DNA from 4 places in the Rhizobium hidalgonense genome. Region 4 is predicted to be linked to each of the others. Evidence: riboswitches for the same ligand, from Rfam matches in the RefSeq annotation. Region 4 holds a riboswitch; each other region holds the start of a gene.
The links. A riboswitch is a leader RNA that binds a small molecule or an ion and turns the genes downstream of it on or off. The one in region 4 is predicted to bind thiamine pyrophosphate.
Positions count from the first base shown of each region.

Region 1: linked by a shared signal. The riboswitch ahead of FFM81_RS01490 (YkoF family thiamine/hydroxymethylpyrimidine-binding protein) and the one ahead of thiM (hydroxyethylthiazole kinase) in region 4 are both predicted to bind thiamine pyrophosphate.
Region 2: linked by a shared signal. The riboswitch ahead of thiC (phosphomethylpyrimidine synthase ThiC) and the one ahead of thiM (hydroxyethylthiazole kinase) in region 4 are both predicted to bind thiamine pyrophosphate.
Region 3: linked by a shared signal. The riboswitch ahead of thiC (phosphomethylpyrimidine synthase ThiC) and the one ahead of thiM (hydroxyethylthiazole kinase) in region 4 are both predicted to bind thiamine pyrophosphate.

Region 1 covers NZ_CP054027.1:316,921-322,896, reverse strand. The annotation lists gene FFM81_RS01520 (formate dehydrogenase beta subunit) at 1-537, opposite strand, end outside; gene FFM81_RS01515 (formate dehydrogenase subunit gamma) at 534-1,013, opposite strand; gene FFM81_RS01510 (LysR family transcriptional regulator) at 1,148-2,041, opposite strand; gene FFM81_RS01505 (ArsR/SmtB family transcription factor) at 2,213-2,554, opposite strand; gene FFM81_RS01500 (SDR family NAD(P)-dependent oxidoreductase) at 2,658-3,428, opposite strand; gene soxR (redox-sensitive transcriptional activator SoxR) at 3,663-4,127, opposite strand; TPP riboswitch at 4,390-4,503, shown strand; partial or broken gene FFM81_RS01490 (YkoF family thiamine/hydroxymethylpyrimidine-binding protein) at 4,494-4,619, shown strand; gene FFM81_RS01485 (ABC transporter permease) at 4,635-5,435, shown strand; gene FFM81_RS01480 (ABC transporter ATP-binding protein) at 5,432-5,976, shown strand, end outside.
Region 2 covers NZ_CP054028.1:1,437,979-1,443,954, reverse strand. The annotation lists gene thiS (sulfur carrier protein ThiS) at 1-162, opposite strand, end outside; gene thiO (glycine oxidase ThiO) at 153-1,133, opposite strand; gene thiC (phosphomethylpyrimidine synthase ThiC) at 1,135-2,961, opposite strand; TPP riboswitch at 3,054-3,184, opposite strand; gene FFM81_RS28075 (GNAT family N-acetyltransferase) at 3,320-3,766, shown strand; gene FFM81_RS28070 (ABC transporter ATP-binding protein) at 3,930-4,997, opposite strand; gene FFM81_RS28065 (hypothetical protein) at 4,990-5,241, opposite strand; gene FFM81_RS28060 (extracellular solute-binding protein) at 5,333-5,976, shown strand, end outside.
Region 3 covers NZ_CP054030.1:46,515-52,490, reverse strand. The annotation lists gene FFM81_RS31430 (thiamine phosphate synthase) at 1-303, opposite strand, end outside; gene FFM81_RS31425 (thiazole synthase) at 300-1,073, opposite strand; gene thiS (sulfur carrier protein ThiS) at 1,077-1,274, opposite strand; gene thiO (glycine oxidase ThiO) at 1,271-2,245, opposite strand; gene thiC (phosphomethylpyrimidine synthase ThiC) at 2,247-4,073, opposite strand; TPP riboswitch at 4,166-4,277, opposite strand; gene FFM81_RS31405 (helix-turn-helix domain-containing protein) at 4,897-5,130, shown strand; gene FFM81_RS31400 (hypothetical protein) at 5,567-5,860, shown strand; gene FFM81_RS31395 (hypothetical protein) at 5,882-5,976, shown strand, end outside.
Region 4 covers NZ_CP054029.1:94,274-100,249, reverse strand. The annotation lists gene FFM81_RS29335 (invasion associated locus B family protein) at 1-607, opposite strand, end outside; TPP riboswitch at 1,290-1,386, shown strand; gene thiM (hydroxyethylthiazole kinase) at 1,437-2,240, shown strand; gene thiE (thiamine phosphate synthase) at 2,237-2,872, shown strand; gene thiD (bifunctional hydroxymethylpyrimidine kinase/phosphomethylpyrimidine kinase) at 2,869-3,702, shown strand; gene FFM81_RS29315 (GNAT family N-acetyltransferase) at 3,902-4,384, shown strand; gene FFM81_RS29310 (glycoside hydrolase family 3 N-terminal domain-containing protein) at 4,401-5,423, shown strand; gene FFM81_RS29305 (ABC transporter substrate-binding protein) at 5,467-5,976, shown strand, end outside.

The DNA.
Region 1 (5,976 bases), on a different replicon from region 4:
GCAAACGATATATTTGCGGTCGCCGCCGGCATCGAGAACGGTCTTCCACTTGATGCCTGTGGGGAAGCCCGCACCGCCGCGGCCTCGCAAGCCGGAATCGGTGACTTCCTTGACCACTTCGGCAGATGTCATCGAAACGGCGCGGCGAAGGCCGGCAAGGCCGCCATGCGCTTCGTAATCGGCCAGCGAGAGCGGATCGATGACGCCGCAGCGGGCGAAAGTCAGGCGGGTCTGTTCTTTCAGGAACGGGAGGTCTTCAACCTCCCCGAGACAGAGTGGGTGTTCGCCGCCGCTCATCATTCCTGCCTCGAACAGCGCAGCTACATCCTTGGCTTTCACCGGTCCGTAGCCGATGCGCTTGCCGGCCACCTCGATTTCGACCAGCGGTTCCAGCCAGAACATTCCGCGCGAGCCGTTGCGCACGATCTCGGCATCGAGGCCGCGGGCGGCGATCTCCTGGGTAATCGCCTTTGCCACCTTTTCGGCCCCGAGCGCCAGCGCAGCGGCATCGCGCGGAACATAAATCCTGACTGTCATCGGCGGGCCTCCGTAACGAGTTCGGCCGCCAGCTGCTCGTCGATCCGGCCATAGACCTCGCCGTCGAGCATCGCCGACGGAGCGCAGGCGCAGAGCCCGAGACAGTAGACCGGCTCCAGCGTCACGCTGCCGTCGAGCGTCGTCTGGTGAAAGTCGATGCCGAGCAGCGCCTTGACGCGCTCGGCCACCGCATCGCCGCCCATCGACTGGCAGGCCTCGGCACGACAGAGCTTCAGCACATGCCGGCCGGGCGGGTGGTCGCGGTAATCGTGATAGAAAGTCACCACGCCATGGACCTCGGCACGGGAGAGGTTCAATTCTTCGGCAATCACAGGGAGAGCTTCCGGCGGCACATAGCCGAATTCTTCCTGAACTTCGTGCAGAATGGGAAGCAGCGGCCCTTCGCGGAAGCGAAGATCGGCGATGATGGCACGAGTGCGCGCTGTGATATCGCCTTCGGCGATATGAATGGTCATAAGGCAGCCCTCCCGACGGCTTGCTCGTTGCGGAATGGCGGCCTCCCCAGCCCAAGTGCTATTCCGTGGGCAGCATCTCAGGGAAGCCGCTAGCGATCAATAACGCTATCACGTCGGTTGATAGGTTTTTCCTATCAAAGTTCTTCATCTCGAACGAGCACTCTGGCTTCATGCAGCAAGGCCGAGACGAGCGGCGTGAAGGGCTCGCGATAAGGCGCGACAAGGCCGACCAGATGATGCGCCTCCGGCTCGACGATCGGGATCATCCGGATTTCCACCGGAAAACCAAAGGATTTCGCGACGTTGCGCGGCATGATGCTCGCCCAGCGTCCGGTCCTGACATGCGAAAACAGCACGATCATCGAATTGGACTCGAGCGTCGGATGGACCGTGGCGCCCGCTTCCGTCAGATGCCGGTTGATGATGCGGCGGTTCTGCATGTCGGCGGTCAATAGACAAAGCCGAAGATCACCGACTTCCTTCCAGGTCACATTGTCGCGATCGGACAGCGGGCTGCCTGCAGCGGTGATCAGATGATAGCGCTCGGCATAGAGCGGAACGCTGGTGACACGGCCGAGCGGCTCGTTTTCGAGATAGGTGATGCCGGCATCGATTTCGAGGTTTTCCAGCATGCTCAGCACCTGCAGCGAATTGCGCGAGACGATCGAAAAGGTGACGCCGGGATGCCGTTCCTGAAAGGGCGTGGTGATGCGCGAAAGCATGGCGAGCGCCGTCGGAATGGCGGCAAGGCGAATGTGGCCGGAAAGGCCGCGGCGGGCGGCGCGCATTTCCTCGCGCATGGTTCGGGCATCGCCGACGATGCGCCGGGCCCATTCCAGCACGCGCTGCCCCTCCGGCGTCAGCCCCTGGAACCGCGAGCCGCGCTGCACCAGCATGACCCCCAATTGATCTTCGAGCTGCCGGATGGCGGCCGACAGCGTTGGTTGCGAGATCCCGCACTCCTCGGCGGCGCGGCCGAAATGCTTTTCATTGGCGAGGGTGATGAAGAATTCCAGCTTGTCGATCATCCGGTCTCCCGCGACATTTCGCGTCCGGCCTCATCTTCGACGTAGCAGCCGTGCTCCGCAAGGGCGGTCGCTGAAGCGCGTCGCGATCTTTCAGATTCGCTTGTCGCACTTTTAAATGTTTTTTCGCGTGTCGTTATCTCAAAACCGCCGCTCACTTTTGCGCGGCGGGTTTCAATAGCTTTCGACAATCGGAAAAAGCTCGAACAGTGATTCGAGGAAGGCAAGCACGCTGACATTGCCGATACTGTAATAAACCAGCCTGCCCTGGCGGCGCGTATTGACCAGGCCTTCGAGCCTCAAACGCGCAAGCTGCTGCGAAACCATCGCCTGCTGTATGCCGAGAATATTTTCGATTTCACCGACCGTCCGCTCCTGTTTCGCCAGTATGCAGAGGATCAGAAGGCGGGTGTGATGCGCCAAAGCCTTCAGCAGATCGCTCGCTTCATGGGCTTTTCCAGCGAGTATGTGCAAGTCCTGGCCGGTCATCCCCGGCTCCGGTTTAGGCAACGGCATTCGATATCTCGGAAGGGAGAAAGTGTAGTCAATCAGCACAATAGCATATTCGCACAAGCGAATTGGTCAATAGCGATGAAATGCCAAAAAAGGTCCAAACAAATCAGCAGATAAGCTGTCCGCCATTGATCTCGATCACCTGGCCGGTAATGTATCCCGATAGTAAGGGAGCCGCCAGGAACAGATAGGCGGGAGCGCAATCCTCCGCCGTGCCGAGCCGCTGCAGGGGGATGGATTTCCGGGTTTGCTCCAGCTTTTCTCGGGAGGAATAGCGCTCGTGGAAATCCGTCTCGATCGTTCCCGGCGAGACGCAGTTGACGCGGATGCCATCCGGGGCAAGCTCGCGGGCAAGCGCCTTGGAATAGGTCGCAACGAAGGCTTTCGAGGCCGAATAGATCGAGGAGCCGGGGCTGCCGCCGGTCAGCGCCGAGATCGATACGGTGTTGACGACGGCAGCACCCTCGGCCGCCTTCAATGCCGGCAGCAATGCGCGCGTCAGCGCCACCACCGACGTCTGGTTCAACCGTATGACCGCCTCGTACTCCGCGTCGGTCAGCGTGGCAGCGGGAAAACGGCCAAGCATGGTGCCGGCATTGTTGACGAGCACATCGACCCTGTCGAAGAAACCGAGAACATCTTCGGCAAATTGCGCCGCCCCGCCGGCGGCGGAGAAATCGGCATGCAGCAGCAGCGCCCGTCTTTCCGATTCAGCCGTCAGCAGGAAATCCGGCAGGTCCCGCCCCGGCTTGCGCCCGGTATGGACGATCACCTTGGCACCGCAATCCAGGAACTGCCGAGCGACTTCGAGGCCGATGCCGCGGCCGGCGCCGGTGACGACGACATTGCGATTTTCGAACAGTCTGGGATGAAACACGAAGCCGTCCTCTTAGAGCATGACGCCGAAAAGTGTGAGCGGTTTTCGGACGACGTCATGCTCTGGCTCTAGAATTTGGAACAGGATTCAGATTTGAGGCCGACACGGCCTAAAATCATCCTGTTCTAGCGGCCAGTGCCGCCGGTTGCAGCACTCGCCCTTAACATATGAGCGCGCCGGCCGAAAGAAAGGAGCGTATCGATCTTTCCGCGGGAGCTCGTCTAAACCCCTTGCTTAGCTTTCGGTCTCCAGCAGCCGCGCCCCCGGCCCTTCCTTGCCGAGCCGGTCGCCGGGATTGCGCAGCGGACAGCTATCGACCGACAGGCAACCGCAGCCGATGCAGCCGGTCAGGCGGTCGCGCAGCAGGCTGAGCCGGCTTATTCGCGCGTCGAGATCGTCCTTCCAGCGCGCCGACAGCGTCTGCCAATCGGCGGCCGTCGGCGTGCGCCCCTGCGGCAGAGATTCGAACGCCGCCTGGATTTCGGCAAGCGGAATGCCAACCCGCTGCGCCACCTTGATGATCCCGAGCCGGCGAAGCACATCACGCCCATAACGGCGCTGGTTGCCGCGGGTGCGAATGCTCGAGACCAACCCCCTGGTCTCGTAAAAATGCAGCGCCGAGACCGCAATGCCGCTGCGTTCCGCCACCTCGCCGACCGTCAGCAGCTTGCCGAGCGGAGTTGCAGGAATCCTATCCATTGCCTCTTGACCTCAATATTGGTTGAGGTTTTATATCTCTTGCTCCAGCAATCGTAAAGCCCAATCGGGCGCTCGCACCTTATGCCGATATTGCCGCCTGAGGCAGCAAGCTGTCGTCCCGTTCCCGGCAGGTACGGGACCGCCGAGGACCACCCGAGCGGGATCCCGCTCGGGTGTTTCCCTGACATTGGGTCCCTTCCGACCACGCGGACCGGTTGGCAATTTTGCGGTTGCCGGAAGAAAAGCCGGGTGATAGTTTCCGCCGAAATAACAGGGGAGCTCCGTATCGCCGGGGCTGAGATGTGAGGCGCAAACCTCTGGACCCTTCAAAGCTGATCTGGGTAATGCCAGCGGAGCGAGGTTCAGATGGTCTCAGGCGCACAAGTGTCACTCTATCCGATGTCCGGCAATTTCGTCGGCATCATCCGCGATGCCGTCACGGCGCCCGATCCCTATCGCGACCGGCTGCGCATCGAGACCGACCATATATCCTGAAATCGAGCGCTGATGACACCGTCGCAACCTTCCCGCCTCGCCGCGCTCGGCGCCGCTCTCACCCGGGGCATACCCGCCTTGCTCGCAGGCTGCGCCTTTTTGGCGGCATGGGAACTCTATGTCGATCTTTCCGGGATCAAACCGTCCATCCTGCCGGCGCCTTCGCGCATCGTCACCCAGGGCTGGCTGAACCGCGAGGCGTTGATCGCAAATACCTGGCCGACGCTCGGCGCCACACTCGGCGGCTTCGCGCTGTCGCTGGCCTTCGCCTTCGTCGCATCGATCCTGATGGATTTCATGCCCTTCATGCGCCGGGCATTGCTGCCGATCTTCATCGCCAGCCAGACCCTGCCGCTAGTGGCGATCGCACCGCTCGTCGTCCTCTGGTTCGGTTTCGGCCTCCTACCGAAGATTCTGCTGGTGGCGCTCGTTACCTTCTTCCCGCTGCTCGTCGCCCTGCTGCAGGGCTATGAATCGACCGACCGCGACATCGCCGAATTGCTGCATTCGATGAAGGCGAGCCGCTGGCGCATTTTCCGCCTGGCACGGCTTCCCTCCGCGCTGCCCTATTTCTTCGCCGGCCTGAGGATCTCGATCACCTATGCCGTCGTCGGCGCGATATTTGCCGAATATGCCGGCGCCGCCCGCGGCCTCGGCATCTACATTCTCAACGCCAAGAACAATTTCCGTCCCGATCTCGTGCTCGCCGCCGTCCTCGTCAGCGCCGTGCTCACCCTCTGCCTGTTCGGGCTGACGCTATTGATCCAGCGCCTGCTGATGCCCTGGCAACCATCCGGGGAGCGGCGCCGATGAGCGACAGAATGGTTGAACTGCGCAATATCTCGAAATCCTTCGACGGCATGCAGGTGCTGGGCGATATTTCGCTCAACGTCGCAGACGGCGAATTCGTCTCGATCGTCGGCCCGTCCGGCTCCGGAAAATCGACGGTGCTGCGACTGCTGACGCAGGCACTTCGTCCCGATTCCGGCGCACTGCTTTTCAACGGCACGCCACTGGAACAGGCACCGCATGCCTTCGCCTTCATGCCACAGCGCGATGCGCTGATGCCCTGGCGCCGGATCATCGACAATGCGGCACTTGGCCTCGAGGTGCGGGGCATGGGCCGACGGGCTGCCCGCAATGTTGTGGCGCCCCTGTTCGAAAGCTTCGGTCTTGCCGGCTTCGAACACCATTATCCCTCCGAACTGTCAGGCGGCATGCGCCAGCGCGCCGCCCTGCTGCGCACCGTCGTCCAGACCCAGGACATGCTGCTGCTCGACGAACCGTTCGGCGCGCTCGACGCGCTGACGCGCACGCAGATCCAGGAATGGCTGCAGGGCATGTGGACGGAACA
Region 2 (5,976 bases), on a different replicon from region 4:
GTCATTATCGTTCAGCATATGCTCTTCGCGATCCTCGCGATGAACCAGTTCGCCGTTGACGGCGGTCGCCAGCCAGTCGCCTTCGTAACCGAGTGCGGTCAGAAGCTGCGAAAGCGTGGTGGCGGCGATTGTCTGGGCTTCGCCGTTGATGATCAGCTGCATCGGACGTTCCTTTGCTTCGGTTCTTTGGAAAAAACGAGATCGGCGGCCTCGGCCGCCATGGCCGGCGCCAGCAGAAAACCGTGGCGATAAAGGCCGTTAAAGATGACGACCTTTCCCTCGCGCGCAACGCGCGGAAGATTGTCGGGCAGGGCAGGGCGGATGCCGGCGCCGGTTTCGACGACGGCGGCGTCGCCGAAGGCCGGATGCAATGCATAGGCCGTGTTCAGCAGTTCCATCAGCGAGCGTGCCGTGATTGGTCCGTCGGAGTCGGTCTCAAGCATCGTCGCACCAATCATGAAAAACCCGTTGCCGCGGGGAACGATATAGACGGGAAAGCGTGGATGCAGCAGGCGGACGGGCCGCGCGAGGGTCACTTCTTCGGTATGGAGGTAGAGCATTTCACCCCGCACGCCGCGCAGGTCGCGGCTTTGCCCGATGCGGGCAGCACCGGTACAGTCGATGATATCGGAGAAATCGCCGTCGCTCACAGCCGTGTCGGTAAAGACGACGCCGTTTGCCGACAGTTGCTCTTTCAAGCTGCGCAGCGCCTCACGAGGGTCCAGATGCGCTTCGCGTGGGAAGAACAGGCCGTGCCTGAAACGGCCGGCGAGCATGGGTTCGAGTGTCGCAATATCCTGCTCTTCAACCCATTGATAACCGGTCGTGCGGCTTGCAAACCGCTTCAGTTCGCCGTGGTCGCGCGTCGAGGCGACGACGAGCGTGCCATTGCGGACGACGTTGCCGGGCAGGATCGCTTCCCATCGATCGGCGGCATCGAGGCCGCGTGTCAGCACGGCCTCATCGGCACTTTCCCGCTCGCACCAGGGCGCCAGCATGCCGCCGGCGAGCCAGGAAGCCGCATGAGCGAAGTTCGGCTGCGGGTCGAAGACCGTGACATCAGCACCGCGGGCATGCAGTTCGCGGGCGACGGTGAGGCCGGCGACGCCGGCCCCTCTAACAAGAACACGCATTTCAGTCTGCGCCCTGCGTGTGGGTATCGATCGGCATATAGAGATCGCCGCCCTCGCGGTATTTCGCCGCCATCGCGTCCAGCCCCTCCTTTTGCGCTTCGGCGCGGATGTCATGCGATATGCGCATCGAGCAGAATTTCGGGCCGCACATCGAACAGAAATGCGCCACCTTGTGCGCTTCTTTCGGCAGGGTCTCGTCATGGAAGCTGCGGGCGGTTTCGGGATCGAGCGACAGGTTGAACTGGTCTTCCCAACGAAATTCGAAGCGCGCCCGCGACAGCGCGTCGTCGCGCAGGCGGGCGGCCGGGTGCCCCTTGGCAAGGTCGGCCGCATGGGCGGCGATCTTGTAGGTGATGACACCGGTCTTCACATCCTTGCGATCGGGCAGTCCAAGATGCTCTTTCGGCGTGACGTAGCAGAGCATGGCCGTGCCGAACCAGCCGATCATCGCCGCACCGATGCCGGAGGTAATATGATCATAACCGGGCGCGATATCGGTGGTGAGAGGCCCCAGCGTGTAGAAGGGCGCCTCGCCGCAAACGGCAAGCTGCTTGTCCATATTTTCCTTGATCTTGTGCATCGGCACATGACCGGGCCCCTCGATCATTACCTGGCAGTCTTTGGCCCAGGCGATCTTCGTCAGCTCGCCGAGCGTTTCGAGTTCGGCAAATTGCGCCGCATCGTTGGCATCGGCGATCGAGCCGGGGCGAAGACCGTCGCCGAGCGAGAAGGAGACGTCATAGGCCCGGCAGATGTCGCAGATCTCCTCAAAATGCTCATAGAGGAAGCTTTCGCGGTGATGATGCAGGCACCACTTGGCCATGATCGAACCGCCGCGTGAGACGATGCCGGTCACGCGATTGACGGTGAGCGGGATGTAGTGCAGCCGCACGCCGGCATGGATGGTGAAATAGTCGACGCCCTGTTCGGCCTGTTCGATCAGCGTATCGCGATAGACCTCCCAGGTAAGGTCCTCGGCAATGCCGCCGACCTTTTCCAGCGCCTGATAGAGCGGCACCGTGCCGATCGGCAGCGGCGAATTGCGGATGATCCATTCGCGGATATTGTGGATGTTGCGGCCGGTCGACAGATCCATGACCGTATCGGCGCCCCAGCGGGCCGCCCAGACCATCTTCTCGACTTCTTCGGCCATCGAGGAGGTGACCGCGGAGTTGCCGATATTGGCGTTGATCTTCACCAGAAAATTCCGGCCGATGATCATCGGTTCGCTTTCGGGGTGGTTGATATTGGCCGGGATGATCGCCCGGCCGGCGGCGACTTCCCGGCGAACGAATTCCGGCGTCACATGATCCGGAATATCGGCGCCGAAGCTTTCGCCGTCGCGCACCAGCGCGTCGGTGCTGGCCCTGCGGCCAAGATTCTCGCGAATGGCGATGAACTCCATCTCCGGTGTGATGATGCCGGCCCGCGCATAGGCGAGCTGGGTGACGGCCTTGCCGTCCCTGGCCCGCAGCGGCCGGCGCCGCCCTGGGAATTCCGGCGTCAACCGGTCGGCGCTGACGAAGCCGTTGTCTTCGGGGCGGACATGGCGGCCGTCATAGGGTTCGACATCGCCTCGGGCCAGCACCCAGTCGCGGCGCAGGGGGGGCAGGCCCTGATCGATGTGGATGTCGGCGCCTTCGATCGTGTACGGACCGGAGGAGTCATAGACGACGACAGGCGGTTCGCCCGCGGTCGGGTGGACGCTGATTTCGCGCATCGGCACGCGGATATCGCTGTGGATATCTCCCGGGATATAGATCTTCTGCGATGCCGGCAGCGGGCCGGTGGTGACGGTCGGGGTGAGATTGTTTGCGGCAATGGTCATGGTTTTGAGGCTCCAATTGCAGTTGGAGACCCAGTCAATCAGCCGGAATGATGAAAAGACGCCGGCATGGATTCCACGCGTGAATCCGACGCCTTCGAGCGCTTGCACCGTCCCTACGCCAGTATGAACTGGATCAGGTTCAACGGGTCACTGCGCCACAACAGGCAAAGCCGTATTGTCCAGCAGTATCTCAGCCCCTTGCGGGACCCCCCTGGTGAATGCCGACAACCGTAAAGCGCGGTCGCTGATTGTGTCAAGCTTACAACTTCGCGTTCCGATTATAACCTCCGTCTCGGGGCCTGTTGCGTTACCGGTCGAACTGCGGCAAATGTCGTTTCACTCAACGTCAGGTGGATTTATGTCGTTTCGGATTGAACGTCTTGCGCTAGAACATCTCAATGGCGCCGCCGCTGTACTGGTCGGTGCCTATTCGGGACCGCCATGGAACGAGAATTGGTCGCTTGAAGCGGCGGTTGAAAATGTCAAAACCGTGCTTGAAACGCCCAGATCCATCGCCCTTGCGGCCATCGACGGAGGCAAGGTGCTGGGGATTGCATTGGGTATACGACAGCGGCGCCATGCGGGTCCGGTCATTTATCTTGATGAGCTTTCGGTGCTGCCTGAAGCGCAGGGTAGGGGAATAGGGACCGCGCTCCTGTCGGCCGTTTTTGAAGCAGCAAAGGCCGAAGGATGCAACAGCGTCTGGTTGGTCTCGCAGCGAGACGGTGCCTTGTCGAAATTTTATCAGCGCTGCGGATTCGCCGTCGGCGGCAATCTTGGCCTCTACTCCAAATCGAGCGCGTAGCGGTTAGGGCTGTATTGGCCTGTCATGAGGGGGAGCGGAAGAATGCAAGGCCCGTCACCCGCTATTCCACTTTGAACAATTGGTTTTAGAGCTGAAAATTGACCTGACCTCGCCCTGAATTTCCACCCGGCGGCGATTGGGGTCTCAGTGGTTTTTTGGGCGGTCAATCCGGCCGCAACGTCTTACCCGATTCCCCATCGAATAGATGAAGCTTTCCTGGTCGGGCAGTAATCGTCGCGACCTGCCCCGGCACAAAATCGTGACGGTCGGAAAGCACCGCGACAAGCTCGCCGGACCCGTAGCGCAGGAAGACCATCGTCTCATGGCCGGTGGGTTCGGTGACGTTCACGGTCGTGTCGAGGCCGCTTTGGCTGAGCGACAGGTGTTCGGGCCGCACGCCGAGCAGCACGGCCTGTCCGTCGGTCGCCTGCGGGGTGAAACCGAGCGCAATCTCGTCGCCGGTCTCGGTGACAAAGATCGCACCGTCGGCCTTGTAGCGGCCTTTCAGCAGATTCATCGACGGCGAGCCGATAAAGGCTGCCACGAATGTATTGCGGGGACGATCGTAGAGTTCGAGGGGAGTGCCGATCTGTTCGACCTTGCCGCCCTGCATCACGACGATCTTGTCGGCCATGGTCATCGCTTCGACTTGGTCATGGGTGACATAGATCGTCGTGGTTCTCAGCCGCTGGTGCAGTTCCTTGATCTCCTTGCGCATCTGCACGCGCAGCTTGGCGTCGAGGTTCGACAAGGGTTCGTCGAACAGGAAGACTTGCGGCGATCTGACGATCGCTCGTCCCATTGCCACGCGCTGGCGCTGCCCACCCGAAAGCTGGCGCGGATAGCGGTCGAGATAGGGTACGAGGTCAAGCGTTTCGGCCGCCGCCTGCAGCCGCTGCTTGATGATATCGGCCGGCTGCTTCTGCAGACGGAGCGCAAAGACCATGTTTTCGGCAACGGTCTTGTGTGGATAAAGCGCATAACTTTGAAAGACCATCGCGATGTCGCGATCCTTCGGCGGCAGATTGTTGACGATCTTTCCGCCGATCGAGATGGTGCCGCCGGTGATGCTTTCGAGCCCCGCGACCATGCGCAACAACGTCGATTTGCCGCAACCGGATGGGCCGACCAGCACCACAAATTCGCCGTCGCGAATGTCGATATCGACGCCATGCAGAATATTTACGGCGCCATATGCCTTCCGCGCCCCTGAAACATTGACTTCAGCCATGTGCCTCCCAATCGCCTTCCTGCCACCCCTGGGCAGTCCCAAGAGCAATGTTTTCTCGACAATATTCCAAGGCATCAGGCTCGGCGAAATCGCCCTCGGCCCCTGCCTGAAATACCGTCAGACCTCCTCCATGAAACGTTTCATTTGTTATTGACATTTCCCGCTTGCCGTCTAATTCTCGCTGCCGAGGCCGAGAGGAGCGGTTTTCAACAAGAATATGAAACGTTTCATTTCTTGTTACCAAATAGTTCTGCGCGAGACCAGTCCCAAAATCGGACCGGAGCCAATCCGGAAAGACCGGCTGGCGGCAGCGCACAAACGTGGAGGAGGAAAGCATGAAAGTTGAAATATACGATGCATTGATGCGCAGTCAGGCAAGCCGCCGCGATGTCCTGCGCGGAACGGCAAGCGTCGCGGCACTGCTTGGTCTATCGGGCGCGATGGGCGGACTTCCCGGCATGGCGTTCGCTGCCGATGATCTGCGCGCCCAGATCCTGCAGATTCCCGGCGTCGGCAAGGGCTCCCCAACGGATGCAGACTGGCAGAAGGTCGGCGAGCTCTGCCTCGGCCCAACCAAGGCCAACGTCAAGCAGGGCGAATTCGCCGGTGTCGAGCTGACCTTCATGGGGCTCAACAATCAGAACCTGCACAACTTCCTGTTCCGCGGCTTCCTGAAGCCGTGGGAAGCCTATACCGGCGCCAAGATCAACTGGATCGACCTTGCACAGGCGGACTACAACGCCCGCCTTCAGCAGTCGATCGCGACCGGCACGGTCGATTTCGACATTCTGGAAATGGGCGCACCCTTCGAAGGCGATACGGCCGGGCGAGGGCTTCTGGATGAGATGCCCGACTGGGTTGCAAAGCAGATCGAGGCCGACGACCTGGTGAGCTACCTGAAGCCACCGGTCGGCACCTGGGACGGCAAGACCTATCGCGTGACGATCGACGGCGACTGCCACACCTTCGCCTATCGCAA
Region 3 (5,976 bases), on a different replicon from region 4:
ATGCGTTGAGACGCCAAGCTTCAGGCCACTCGCTCGTATCGCGTCGAGGTCCGCTGTCGCAAGGTCCTCCTGGCCGAGATGGACGAAGCCGCAACCTTCCTCGATCGCAAGCCGCCAATAGTCGTTGACGATCAGCTGACATTGATGTTTAGCGCAGACTGCTACTGCGCGACGAATCTCGGCGCATAGTTCAGTCCTCGGACGATCCTTGATGCGCAACTGCACCAGCTTGACGCCAAGCGGTACCAGCCGGGCAATCCACTCGGCGCTGTCCACGATCAGGTAGAACGGATCGAGCTTCATGTGAACACCGCCTTTCCGATCACCGGCGTAGAGGGTACGGCCATGTCGCGCGGCTCCATCAGGCCGGCTTTAAAGGCTTGATTGCCGGCGGCGATTGCCGCGGCAAATGCGCCTGCCATCGCCGCGGGATCTCCGGCGCCAGCAACGGCGGTGTTGAGCAGAACCGCATCGAAACCGAGCTCCATCACCGCAGTTGCGTGCGACGGCCGACCGATGCCGGCATCGACGATCAGCGACACGTCAGGGAAATGCGCCCGCATTGCCCTGAGCGCTGTCGGATTGAGCGGCCCGGCGGCACTGCCGATCGGTGCGCACCAAGGCATCAGCACCTTGCAGCCGGCCTCCAGCAGTCGTTCGGCCACGACCAAATCGTCGGTCGTGTACGGGAAGACTTCGAAACCTTCGCCGACGAGAATGCGAGCCGCCTCGACGAGACCGAAAACATCCGGCTGTAACGTATCATGGTTGCCGATGACCTCGAGCTTGATCCAGTCGGTGGCGAACAGCTCGCGGGCCATCTTTGCGGTCAGCACGGCTTCCGCGACGCTGTGGCAACCTGCAGTGTTGGGAAGGATACGAACGCCGAGCGCGCGGATCATCTCGAAGAAGGCTCCCCCACTGCGGCCGCCAGACATCTCACGGCGAAGCGAGACGGTGACGATTTCCGTCGCCGATTGCCTGACGGCCTCGGAGAGGACGGCAGGAGAGGGATATCGCGCTGTGCCGAGCAGCAGACGGGAGTTTATTTCGGCGCCATAAAGCGTCAGCATCCATCAGCCTCCCTGCATCGGCGACAGGATTTCGATCCTGTCATTGTCGCTGAGCGAACGATCGAACCGGTCTTCGCGATGGACCAGCTCACCGTTGACGGCTGTCGCCAGCCAGTCACCCTCGTATTCCATCAGGACCAAAAGCTCCGACAGCGTGTCAGCCGCGACATCCTGGTTCTCGCCATTAACGATCACTTTCATGAGGCGTTCCTTCCCGTAGTGTGTTGGTTGTAGACAAGTTCAACGGCCTCGGCCGCCATAGCTGGCGCGAGCAGAAAACCGTGTCGGTAGAGGCCGTTGAGCGAGATCACCTTTCCCTGACGGCTTGCGCGGGGAAGATTGTCCGGAAAGGCTGGGCGGATTCCGACACCCGTTTCGATTATAGTTGCATCGGCAAAGGCCGGAAATAGCGTGTATGCAGCGTTGAGCAGTTCCATCAGTGAACGGGCGACAATAGGCCCGTCGAATTCCGTCTCGATCATCGTCGCGCCGACCATGAACAGACCGTCTCCGCGCGGGACGATGTAGACGGGGAAACGCGGATGGAGCAGGCGGACCGGCCGGGAGAGATCCACGTCAAAGCTTCTAAGGTAAAGCATTTCGCCACGGACGCCGCGTAACTCCTCGGCCTCACCAATGCGCGCAGCGCCCGTGCAATCGACGACACTGTCGAAGCTCTCCTCATGCGAGCTCTCGCCCACGAAGGTGACCCCCTGAGCCGTCAGCTTGGTGCGCAGCAGACTCAAAACTCGCCGGGGATCGAGATGGGCTTCGCGGCGAAAGAACAGCCCGTGCCGGAACCGCCCGCCAAGTGAGGGTTCCAGCGCCGCAATCGCCGGCTCTTCCAGCCATTCATAACCCGTCGTGCGGCAGGCAAAGCGTCGCAGTTCACCAAGATCGCGGGCCGAGGCGACCACGAGCGTTCCGTTGCGTCGCACCTCTCCCGGCACCATTGCCTCCCATTTGTCGGCGGCGGTGAGACCGCGCATGAGTACCGCGTCATCAGCACTCTCCCGCTCGCACCAGGGCGCCAACATTCCGCCCGCGAGCCACGAAGCAGCACGCAGGAAACCGTCATATGGATCCAGCACGGTGACCTCGGCATCTCGAGCGCGCAGTTCATACGCCACCGTCAGGCCGGCAACGCCGGCCCCTTTGACAAGCACACGCATCTCATTCGCCCGAATGCTGCAGGGTTTCTATCGGCATATAGAGGTCGCCGCCCTCGCGATAACGCGCTGCCATCGCATCCAGACCCTCCTTCTGCGCTTCGACGCGGATATCGTGCGAGATGCGCATCGAGCAGAATTTCGGGCCGCACATGGAGCAGAAATGCGCCACCTTATGGGCTTCCTTCGGCAACGTCTCGTCGTGGAAGCTGCGGGCGGTTTCCGGGTCCAGCGAGAGGTTGAACTGATCCTCCCAGCGGAATTCGAAACGGGCACGCGAGAGCGCGTCATCGCGCAGCTGTGCTGCCGGATGCCCCTTGGCGAGATCGGCGGCATGGGCCGCGATCTTGTAGGTGATGACACCTACCTTCACGTCGTTGCGGTCCGGCAGGCCGAGATGTTCCTTGGGCGTCACGTAGCAGAGCATGGCGGTGCCGAACCAGCCGATCATCGCAGCCCCGATGCCGGACGTGATGTGGTCGTAGCCCGGCGCGATATCGGTAGTTAACGGTCCGAGTGTATAAAAGGGCGCCTCGCCGCAGACCGCGAGCTGCTTGTCCATGTTTTCCTTGATCTTGTGCATCGGCACATGGCCGGGACCTTCGATCATCACCTGGCAGTCTTTCGCCCATGCGATCTTTGTCAGCTCTCCCAGTGTTTCCAGCTCGGCGAACTGCGCCGCATCATTCGCGTCAGCGATCGAGCCGGGGCGCAGGCCATCGCCGAGCGAGAAGGAGACGTCATAGGCGCGGCAGATGTCGCAGATCTCATCGAAATGCTCGTAGAGGAAGCTTTCGCGGTGATGATGGAGACACCACTTCGCCATGATCGAGCCGCCGCGCGAGACAATGCCGGTGACGCGGTTGACAGTGAGCGGGATGTAGTGAAGCCGCACGCCGGCATGGATGGTGAAATAGTCGACGCCCTGTTCGGCCTGTTCGATCAGCGTGTCACGATACACCTCCCAGGTCAGGTTCTCGGCAATGCCCTCGACCTTCTCCAGCGCCTGATAGAGCGGCACGGTACCGATCGGCACCGGCGAATTGCGGATGATCCATTCGCGGATGTTGTGGATGTTGCGGCCGGTGGAGAGATCCATGACCGTGTCAGCGCCCCAGCGGGTCGCCCAGACCATTTTCTCAACCTCCTCCGCCATCGATGAGGTGACGGCCGAGTTGCCGATATTGGCGTTGATCTTCACCAGAAAATTGCGACCGATGATCATCGGTTCGGCTTCCGGATGGTTGATGTTGGCGGGGATGATCGCCCGACCCGCCGCCACTTCCTGCCGGACGAATTCCGCCGTCACATGGTCCGGAATTTGGGCGCCGAAACTTTCGCCGCTGCGGACCATGGCTCCGGCCCTCGCTTTGCGGCCGAGATTTTCGCGGATGGCGATGAACTCCATTTCCGGCGTGATGATACCGGCGCGCGCATAGGCGAACTGGGTGACGGCCTTGCCGTCCTTTGCGCGCAGCGGCTGGCGTAGCGCGGGGAATTCGGGCGTCAGCCTTTCGCCGCTGGCAAAGCCGTTGTCTTCGGGACGGACATGACGGCCCTGATAGGCCTCGACGTCGCCGCGGGCGAGAACCCAGTCACGTCGCAGTGAGGGCAGCCCTTGTTCGATGCGGATCTCGGTGCCCTCGATCGTATAGGGGCCGGAGGAGTCGTAGACGACGACGGGCGGCTCGCCCGATGTCGGATGCAGGCTGATTTCGCGCATCGGCACGCAAATGTCGGGATGGACGTCCCCCCGAATGTAGATCTTCCTGGATGCCGGCAAGGGGCCGGTGGTGACGGATGGGGTGATATTCTTTGCGGCGATATTCATGGTTTGAGGCTCCAAGTTTTCGATTGGAGACCCAGTCCTCAGCCGGAATGATGAAAAGACGCCGGCACGGATTCGACGCGTGAATCCACTGCCTTCGAGCGCTTGCACCGTCCCTACGCCAGTATGAACTGGATCAGGTTCAACGGGTCACTGCGCGCGATAGCAGTATCTCAGCCCCTTGCCGGGACCCCCCTGGTGAATGCGAAAAAGGGTAGAGGCTTGCCGAGGGAGCTGTCAAGCGACAACTGCAATGGCGTAGGGACAGGTTACACACAGGCTATCGTGCGTGGAGCCCGCGATCAAACGAATGGAATACCGGCAGCAAGATTTTACTTTCCTACCATCTTTCGATGCCGTGATGGTTCACACCTGTTGAAGCCTATGTACCCGAGCCGTCCTTTGCTGGCGTCGAATTCATGTCGTCCATGATATCCTCGGTCGGCTCGCCGATCTGATTTGCAAGCGTTCGACTGAGACGGCGCTTCCATCCCGACATATGGAAACCTGATAGATGTTGATTTCAAAGAAGGCACGCGAAGCTGCTCGTCTTCAGTCCAAGCCCTGTACTCGATTACGGCGATCAATGTCGATTGCAGCAAGACGTCACTCTACTAGCGGGCGCCAATGATGATCGCAGGGAAAGGTTGACCCCCGGAGGCAAGGGTCGTCCACTCCTTCACCACGTTAGACCTGTACTCCATCGCACAAACTGCTAAAAAGAGCGCCCGCGGAAATCGGAGAAATCCACCCCTGCCGGACGCGGTCGGTAGCGGTGGAACTAGAAACCTTTTGTTTTCCGGCCGCCAGAAGGAAGCTTAAAGACATGAACATGGCCTCGAAGATTGCGAAATCCCCTGCTGTCCCATCCATCGGCGCCCTGCTTGCAGAGGCTCGCCAGGCTCGCGGCTATTCTTTGGACGACCTCGCAGAAACCACCGGTCTGACCGTGGCCGAGGTGACAGCTCTTGAGAACGACGCGGATTTTGACGCCTCAAGGATACGAAGGACCGCGGCCGCTCTAGGAGTTAGGCAAAATCTGAAGCACGCGTCGCGCTGAACTCGTACGCAGCTGACCTAAGGAGGGCGCCTGCAGCAACTCACCGGGTACAGGACGCGCTTAGTGGGAAGCCCTTCAACGCCCCTAAGGTTTATAGGGCCATCCAGGCTTCAGACTCAGTCGGGCTGGACGCTTCCGCCTAGTTGGCTGGCCCGAATGAATTGGCTAGCGCCTGAGTCATTCGTCGCGCCCTTGCTGTGTAGAGACAGCTTGCCGACTGCGATTGGTGTCGCGATCATCGTGGCACGGTGATCAATCAGCGATCTCACGATTTTATTCTTCCAGCAATCGCAACACTGGCGGCGCGCCATATGCGCGGAATTATCAAAAGGCATTCTCGAGGGGAAGCAGCGAACATATATTCGCGGCGGCCAATCCTGTTCGTAAACGCTGTTCCGGTCCCACGTTGTTCTTGCCGCACTAATCTGTGATGGGATTGGCGGCACTGGTCAACAACGAGCTGTACAGGGACCTGTACACGCCCACGAGCCTTGCCAGACTTGCTGTTGCGGGCCAGTCGAAGCAACGGTGGGGGCCGGCATTGCATTGGGGAATCAGCGTGAACGCCAAGGCTCAGCAAAAGATGATCGTCATCCGCGCAATTCTCACGGTGATCTGCTTCGCAGGCGGTTTCGTTGTTCCTCTTCTCTTCCTTCTGGCTGCCTTCTTCGCCTCGACGATTTACAACATCGTGGATCCGAAGCCGGACCCTCCGGTCGACGCCTGGTAGGCTCGGCGTTGGACGGCGACATTGGAAGATCCGGATCGGAAGAGCTACTTCCTGCCGTTCTGTGAATCACCGGCCGAAGAAGCGTTTCTCGAAGCGAGGATCGCGGATTACAAGTT
Region 4 (5,976 bases):
CGATGGACTGGAGTTCGTCGAGGGCCGGTTTCAGCCCTTTCAGCGAGAAACGGATATTGACGTCCTGGCCGTTCATCAGCCGCACCAGCCCTTCGGCACTCGCGCCCTTTTTCAGCGCCGCGGCCGTCTTGGTATCCAGCGCCAACTGCGCCCAGCATCCGGTCTGGTTGCAGTTTCGGTAATCGAGCCTGGCGACGGGCTTGCCGTCCGCCTTGATCGACAGGCCCGAGGGCAGGAAGACGTTGAGCGGCAGAAGGGCAGTCAGCACCAGCGGCGGCTTGCCCTTGTCGGCCTTGCCTTGGGAGCCGGCCGGCAATGCTGAAATCGCCAGCGTCAGGATATTGACCGGCTTGCCGTCCTTGGCGACTTGCGCGACCTGTGCGACCTCGCAGGCCTCGGTGCCTTCAGCACCGGTGCAGCGATAATACCAGTCGTCGAATTTCTGTGATCTTATTGTCGGCGCCGATTGGGCCGGCGCCTGCACCTGTTCTTGATCCGCTGGAACGGCAGACTGCGCAAAAGACGGATTGGCACAAACAATATATATCAAAGCCGGGGCGATCGTCCGGAGGCCCCGCTTCATGCCGCTTTTCGAAAAGTATCTCATTTAAAATGCAACTTCAGGAAGATTTTATTCACGTGGCCAGTCATATCGCTACAATCCGCACCTCGGTCAACCTTAACGTGTCAGCACGGTAAAGTTTGCGTTAGGTATTTACTTCGCGTTCTGGGAGATTCCGTCCAGTCTGCCCGAGACCCCACTCTCGACGACATCGCCCGCCGATTCCAAAATTAGAATGAAACCGAGTGGCGAGGCATAGGAGACGACACGCAACTTACGCGAAGCTGGCCATCAGCTCGTTCTCATTGAAAATCAGGCGCATAGGCGGACGGGATGAATAATTCCGCGCTATCGGAAATCCATAGGATTTTGCGGAAGATGAGCCGCACTCATTTTGAAGAAGAGACGTTCCCAGGCGCTGGGATCATTTCCAATACTGCGCGCAAATACAGAGATGTATTTTAGAAATTCATTGCACCACCGGTTGCTATTGTTGTTCTTTCGTAAAAAGAGAGCACAACCGAATGGCGAAACGGTAATGCCGGCGTTGCTCGGAATGGAATCCGCCGATAACATTCGGGAAAATCATGTTAGCCGCGAATCGGCGATGCTGATCCTTCCTCTCTCGTGAAAGGCCGAGTTGCAGGGAACGATTTCACGCGCGGCGCAGCCGCAGGACTGTCATTTTCGAGATGACATCCGCCCCGTTCTCTGCGAAAAAGAACGTGATGAGAGACAGGGGCGTTCGTCGGAAGACGGGCTGAGAAGCACCCTTCGAACCTGAACCGGATAATGCCGGCGGAGGGAGTCGCTCGGGGTCGCGGTTTTGCCCGCACGAATTGCCCCGTGCCCGCCCCCGCCTGAAAGGGGCCACATGCAGACCAGGACCACGCCAGGAGCCATGCTGAAGGCGATGCGCGACAAGCCGCCGCTCGTTCAGTGCATCACCAATTACGTCGCGATGAATGTCGCCGCCAATGTTCTCCTGGCCGCCGGCGCCTCGCCGGCGATGGTGCATGCGGCCGAGGAAGCCGGCGAATTCGCCGGTATCGCCAATGCGCTGACCATCAATATCGGCACGCTGTCGACGCAATGGATCGACGGCATGCGGGCGGCGGCGAAGGCGGCGACCTCCGCCGGCAAACCCTGGGTGCTCGATCCGGTCGCCCATTATGCCACGGCGTTCCGCCGCGATGCGGTCGCCAGTCTGCTGGCACTCAAGCCGTCGATCATCCGCGGCAATGCTTCGGAGATCATCGCCCTTGCCGGCGGCGAGAGCCGCGGCCAGGGCGTCGACAGCCGCGACCCGGTCGAGCAGGCCGAAGGTTCGGCGCGATGGCTGGCTGAGCGGCAGCAGGCAGTGGTTGCCGTGACCGGCGCTGTCGATTTCGTCACCGACGGTCAGCAGGCAGTGCGCATAACGGGCGGCTCGGCCCTGATGCCGCAGGTCACTGCGCTCGGCTGCTCGCTCACCTGCCTGGTCGGCGCCTTTGCTGCGACCGCACCGGACGATCTGTTCGGCGCGACGGTCGCAGCGCTTGCAACCTTCGCCATCGCCGGCGAGGAGGCAGCGCTCGGTGCCGCCGGGCCCGGCTCCTTCGCCTGGCGCTTCCTCGATGCGCTCAACGCGCTCGACGCCGAAACACTCGACGCCAGAGCAAGGATATCGGCCGCATGAAGCATTTCGATCTTTCGCTCTATCTCGTCCTCGATCCCGAACTCTGTGCCGGGATCGGCATGGTCGAGACCGCCCGCCTTGCCGTTGCCGGCGGCGCGACGATGGTGCAGTTGCGCGACAAACGGGCCGGTACCACCGCGATGGTTGAGACCGGCCGCGCCTTGAAACAGGCGCTCGATGGCACCGGCGCCCTGCTGATCGTCAACGACGATGTCGAGGCGGCAATCGCCATCGGTGCCGACGGGTTGCATATCGGCCAGGAGGATATGGATGCGTTGACGGCGCGGGGGATGATCGGCCCCGAGATGATCCTTGGCCTGTCGGTCGAGACCGAAGCGCTTGCCGCTGCCGTCGATCCCAGCCTGGTCGATTATACCGGCGTCGGACCGGTCTTTGCGACGCCGACCAAGGCCGACCACAAGCAGCCGATCGGTTTTGACGGTCTGGCGAGGCTGGTGACTGCCTCGCCGGTGCCGTCGGTGGCGATCGGCGGCCTCAAGGCGGAGCATGTGGCCGAAGTCTTTGCCGCCGGCGCCAAGGGGCTTGCCGTGGTCTCAGCGATCGCAGGCACGCCGGACCCAGAAGCGGCGACACGCCGCATCGCCGCAGAAGTCCGAAAGGCCCGCGCATGATCCGCAACGTCCTCTCCATCGCCGGCTCCGACCCCTCGGGCGGCGCCGGCATCCAGGCCGATCTCAAGGCCTTTTCCGCCCGCGGCGTCTACGGCATGGCGGTGCTGACGGCGCTGACGGCGCAGAACACCCAGGGTGTCAGCGGGGTGCATCTGGTGCCGCCGCAATTCGTCGCCGACCAGATCAATGCCGTCTTTGCCGATGTACGCGTCGATGCCGTCAAGATCGGCATGATCGCCAATGCCGGCATCGCCGAGGCCGTCGCCGCAGCCCTTTCCGCCTCTCTGGCTGCAGCACCGGCCGACCGGCGCGCCATCCCTGTCGTCATCGACCCGGTGATGATTGCCAAGGGCGGCGCCGCCCTGCTCGCGCCCGAAGCGGTCGACGTGCTGACCCGCCGGCTGCTGCCGCTTGCCACCCTTCTCACCCCGAACCTGCCTGAGGCCGCCGCCCTGCTGCATCAGCCGGTCGCAACCGACCGCGCCGAGATGGCGGCGCAGGCCGAGCAACTGCGTGCGCTCGGCCCCGCCGCGGTGCTGGTCAAGGGCGGCCATCTCGACAGCGACGAGAGTCCCGACGTGCTGGCCACCGCCGGCGGTCTGCACTGGTTCGAAGCTTTGCGCGTGCCGACCAAGAACACCCATGGCACCGGCTGCACTCTGTCGAGCGCGCTGGCCGCCGAACTCGCCAAGGGCGCCCCGGTGCAGGAGGCCGTCGCCATCGCCAAGGATTACCTCGCCGCCGCGGTCGCCGCCGCCGGAACCCTCACCGTCGGCTCCGGCCATGGCCCGGTGCAGCATTTTCATGCGCTTTGGAAAGACAGCGAGTGAGCCGACCTTCTTAACAGCTTCACAAATATCATGACTGCGCTCAAGAACGGCCCGGCCTCCCCGGGCCGTTTTGCGTTCCCCTATCGGCCCAGCAGCCCCATTCAAAAAATCCCTGTTGACAAGCCCGGCGAGATAGCCAAGTCTATCTCATTAAAAGGGTATACATTCCGCAATAACGGAATAAAAGGAGGGATGACAGGTGCCAGACCTGCTTGTGAGCCTATATTCCACGGAACTCGCCGACCTGAAACAGAAAGCCGCTGATGCCGGCATCTCTGTCCGCCCAGCCCTCCCCCCGGAACTGCATCTCGTCACCGGCTGGGTGCGCGAACGCTTCAGCCAGAATTGGGCAAGCGAGGTCACCGTCGCCTTCTCCCGTCAGCCCGTTGCCTGCCTGATATCAGTCGAAGGCGGCAGGCTGCTTGGTTTTGCCTGCTACGACACCACCGCACGGGGTTTCTTCGGCCCAACCGGCGTCGATCCCGAAATGCGCGGCAGGGGTATCGGGCTCGCGCTGTTTTCCGCCTGCCTGCAGACGATGAAGGCGCTCGGCCATGCCTATGCATTCATCGGTGATGCCGGCCCGGTCGATTTTTACGCCAAGACCGCAGGCGCAATCACCATCCCTGCCCCCGACAGGGGCATCTACGAAGGCATGCTGCGAAGCACGCCGATCATCTGATCCCGGAGTTACAGAATTGTCCTCGACCCCACTCGCCCTTTTCGTCGGCCTGCCGAACCCTGCCATTTCGGATGATGAATTCGCCCTGTTCCGCGAGACCAATCCGCTCGGCCTCTTCGTCGGCCGCCGCAATCAGCGCGAGCCGGAGCAGACGAAGCGGCTGATCGAACGTTTCCGCGAGGCCGTCGGCCGCGACGACGCGCCCGTCTTCACCGACCAGGAGGGCGGCCGCGTCCAGCATCTCGACGCCGGCCCCTGGCCGCTCTTCCGCAGCTTCGGCCAGTTTGCCGAACTTGCCCGCCGCGATTTCGATCTCGGCAAAAAGGCACTGCGCCTTTCCTCCCAGGCCATGGGCGCGATGATGACGGAACTCGGCCTTTCCAGTGGCTGCTCGCCCGTTCTCGACCTCGTCTTCGAGACGACGAGCGCGGTCATCGGCGCCCGCTCTTTCGGCCCTGATCCCGATTTCATCGCTGCCCTCGGCCGCGAGGTGGTCGACGGCCTGCTCGAGACCGGCAACATGCCCGTGATGAAACACATTCCCGGCCATGGCCGCGCGACACTCGACTCCCATAAGGAGCGGCCGGTCGTCGATGCCAGCCGCGAGACGCTCACCGCCACCGATTTCAAGCCCTTTGTCGCGCTGAAGGACACGCCCTGGGCGATGGTCGCCCACGTCGTCTACTCGGCCTATGACGCGGAACTGCCGGCGTCGATCTCGCCTGTCATGTACAACGTGATCCGCAACGACATGGGTTATGAGGGCGTGCTGATCTCCGACTGCATCTTCATGGAATCGCTGCAGGGCACGCTGCCGGAACGCGTCAGACAGGTGCTCGACGCCGGCTTCGATATCGCCCTCCACAGCCACGGCGACATCCCCGAAAGCGAAGCCGCCGCCAAGGCCGCCCGGCCGCTGACAGAAGCCGCGCTGAAGCGCATCGCCGCCGGTAAAGCCCGCCTCGGTAATCTCAAGATCGACATCCACACCGCCCACGCCGAGGTCGAAAGCATGTTTGCAAGCGCGCCGGTCTCCTGACCGGCAGATTATTTTTCACCGCATAAGAAAAGGGGAATAGAACATGAAAAAATATCTTCTTGCCGCCGCAGCCCTGACGCTGTTTTCGGGATCTGCCCTGGCGCAGACGGTCCTGACCGCGAATATCGAACCGGCGACCACCTGGGTCCGCAACTTCAACCCGTTCAACCAGACCTCGGCGCGCCAGTCGACGCTCGACTTCATCTACGAGCCGCTTGTTATTTTCAACCGCTTCGACAGCAACAAGCCGGTCTATCGCCTGGCGGAAAGCTTCAAGCTCTCCGACGACCTGAAGAGCATCGATTTCAAGCTGCGGCCGAACCTGAAATGGTCCGACGGCAAGCCGCTGACGGCAGCCGACGTCAAGTTCACCTATGATTACCTGAAGAAGTTCCCGGCGCTCGACTTCGTCAGCATCTGGAGCTTCATCACCGACGTCAAGGCCGTCGACGGCCAGACGGTGCGCTTCACGCTCGCCAATCCGAGCTCGCTCGCCGCCGAGCAGATCTCGCAACTGCCGATCGTACCGGAACATGCCTGGAAGGACGTCGCC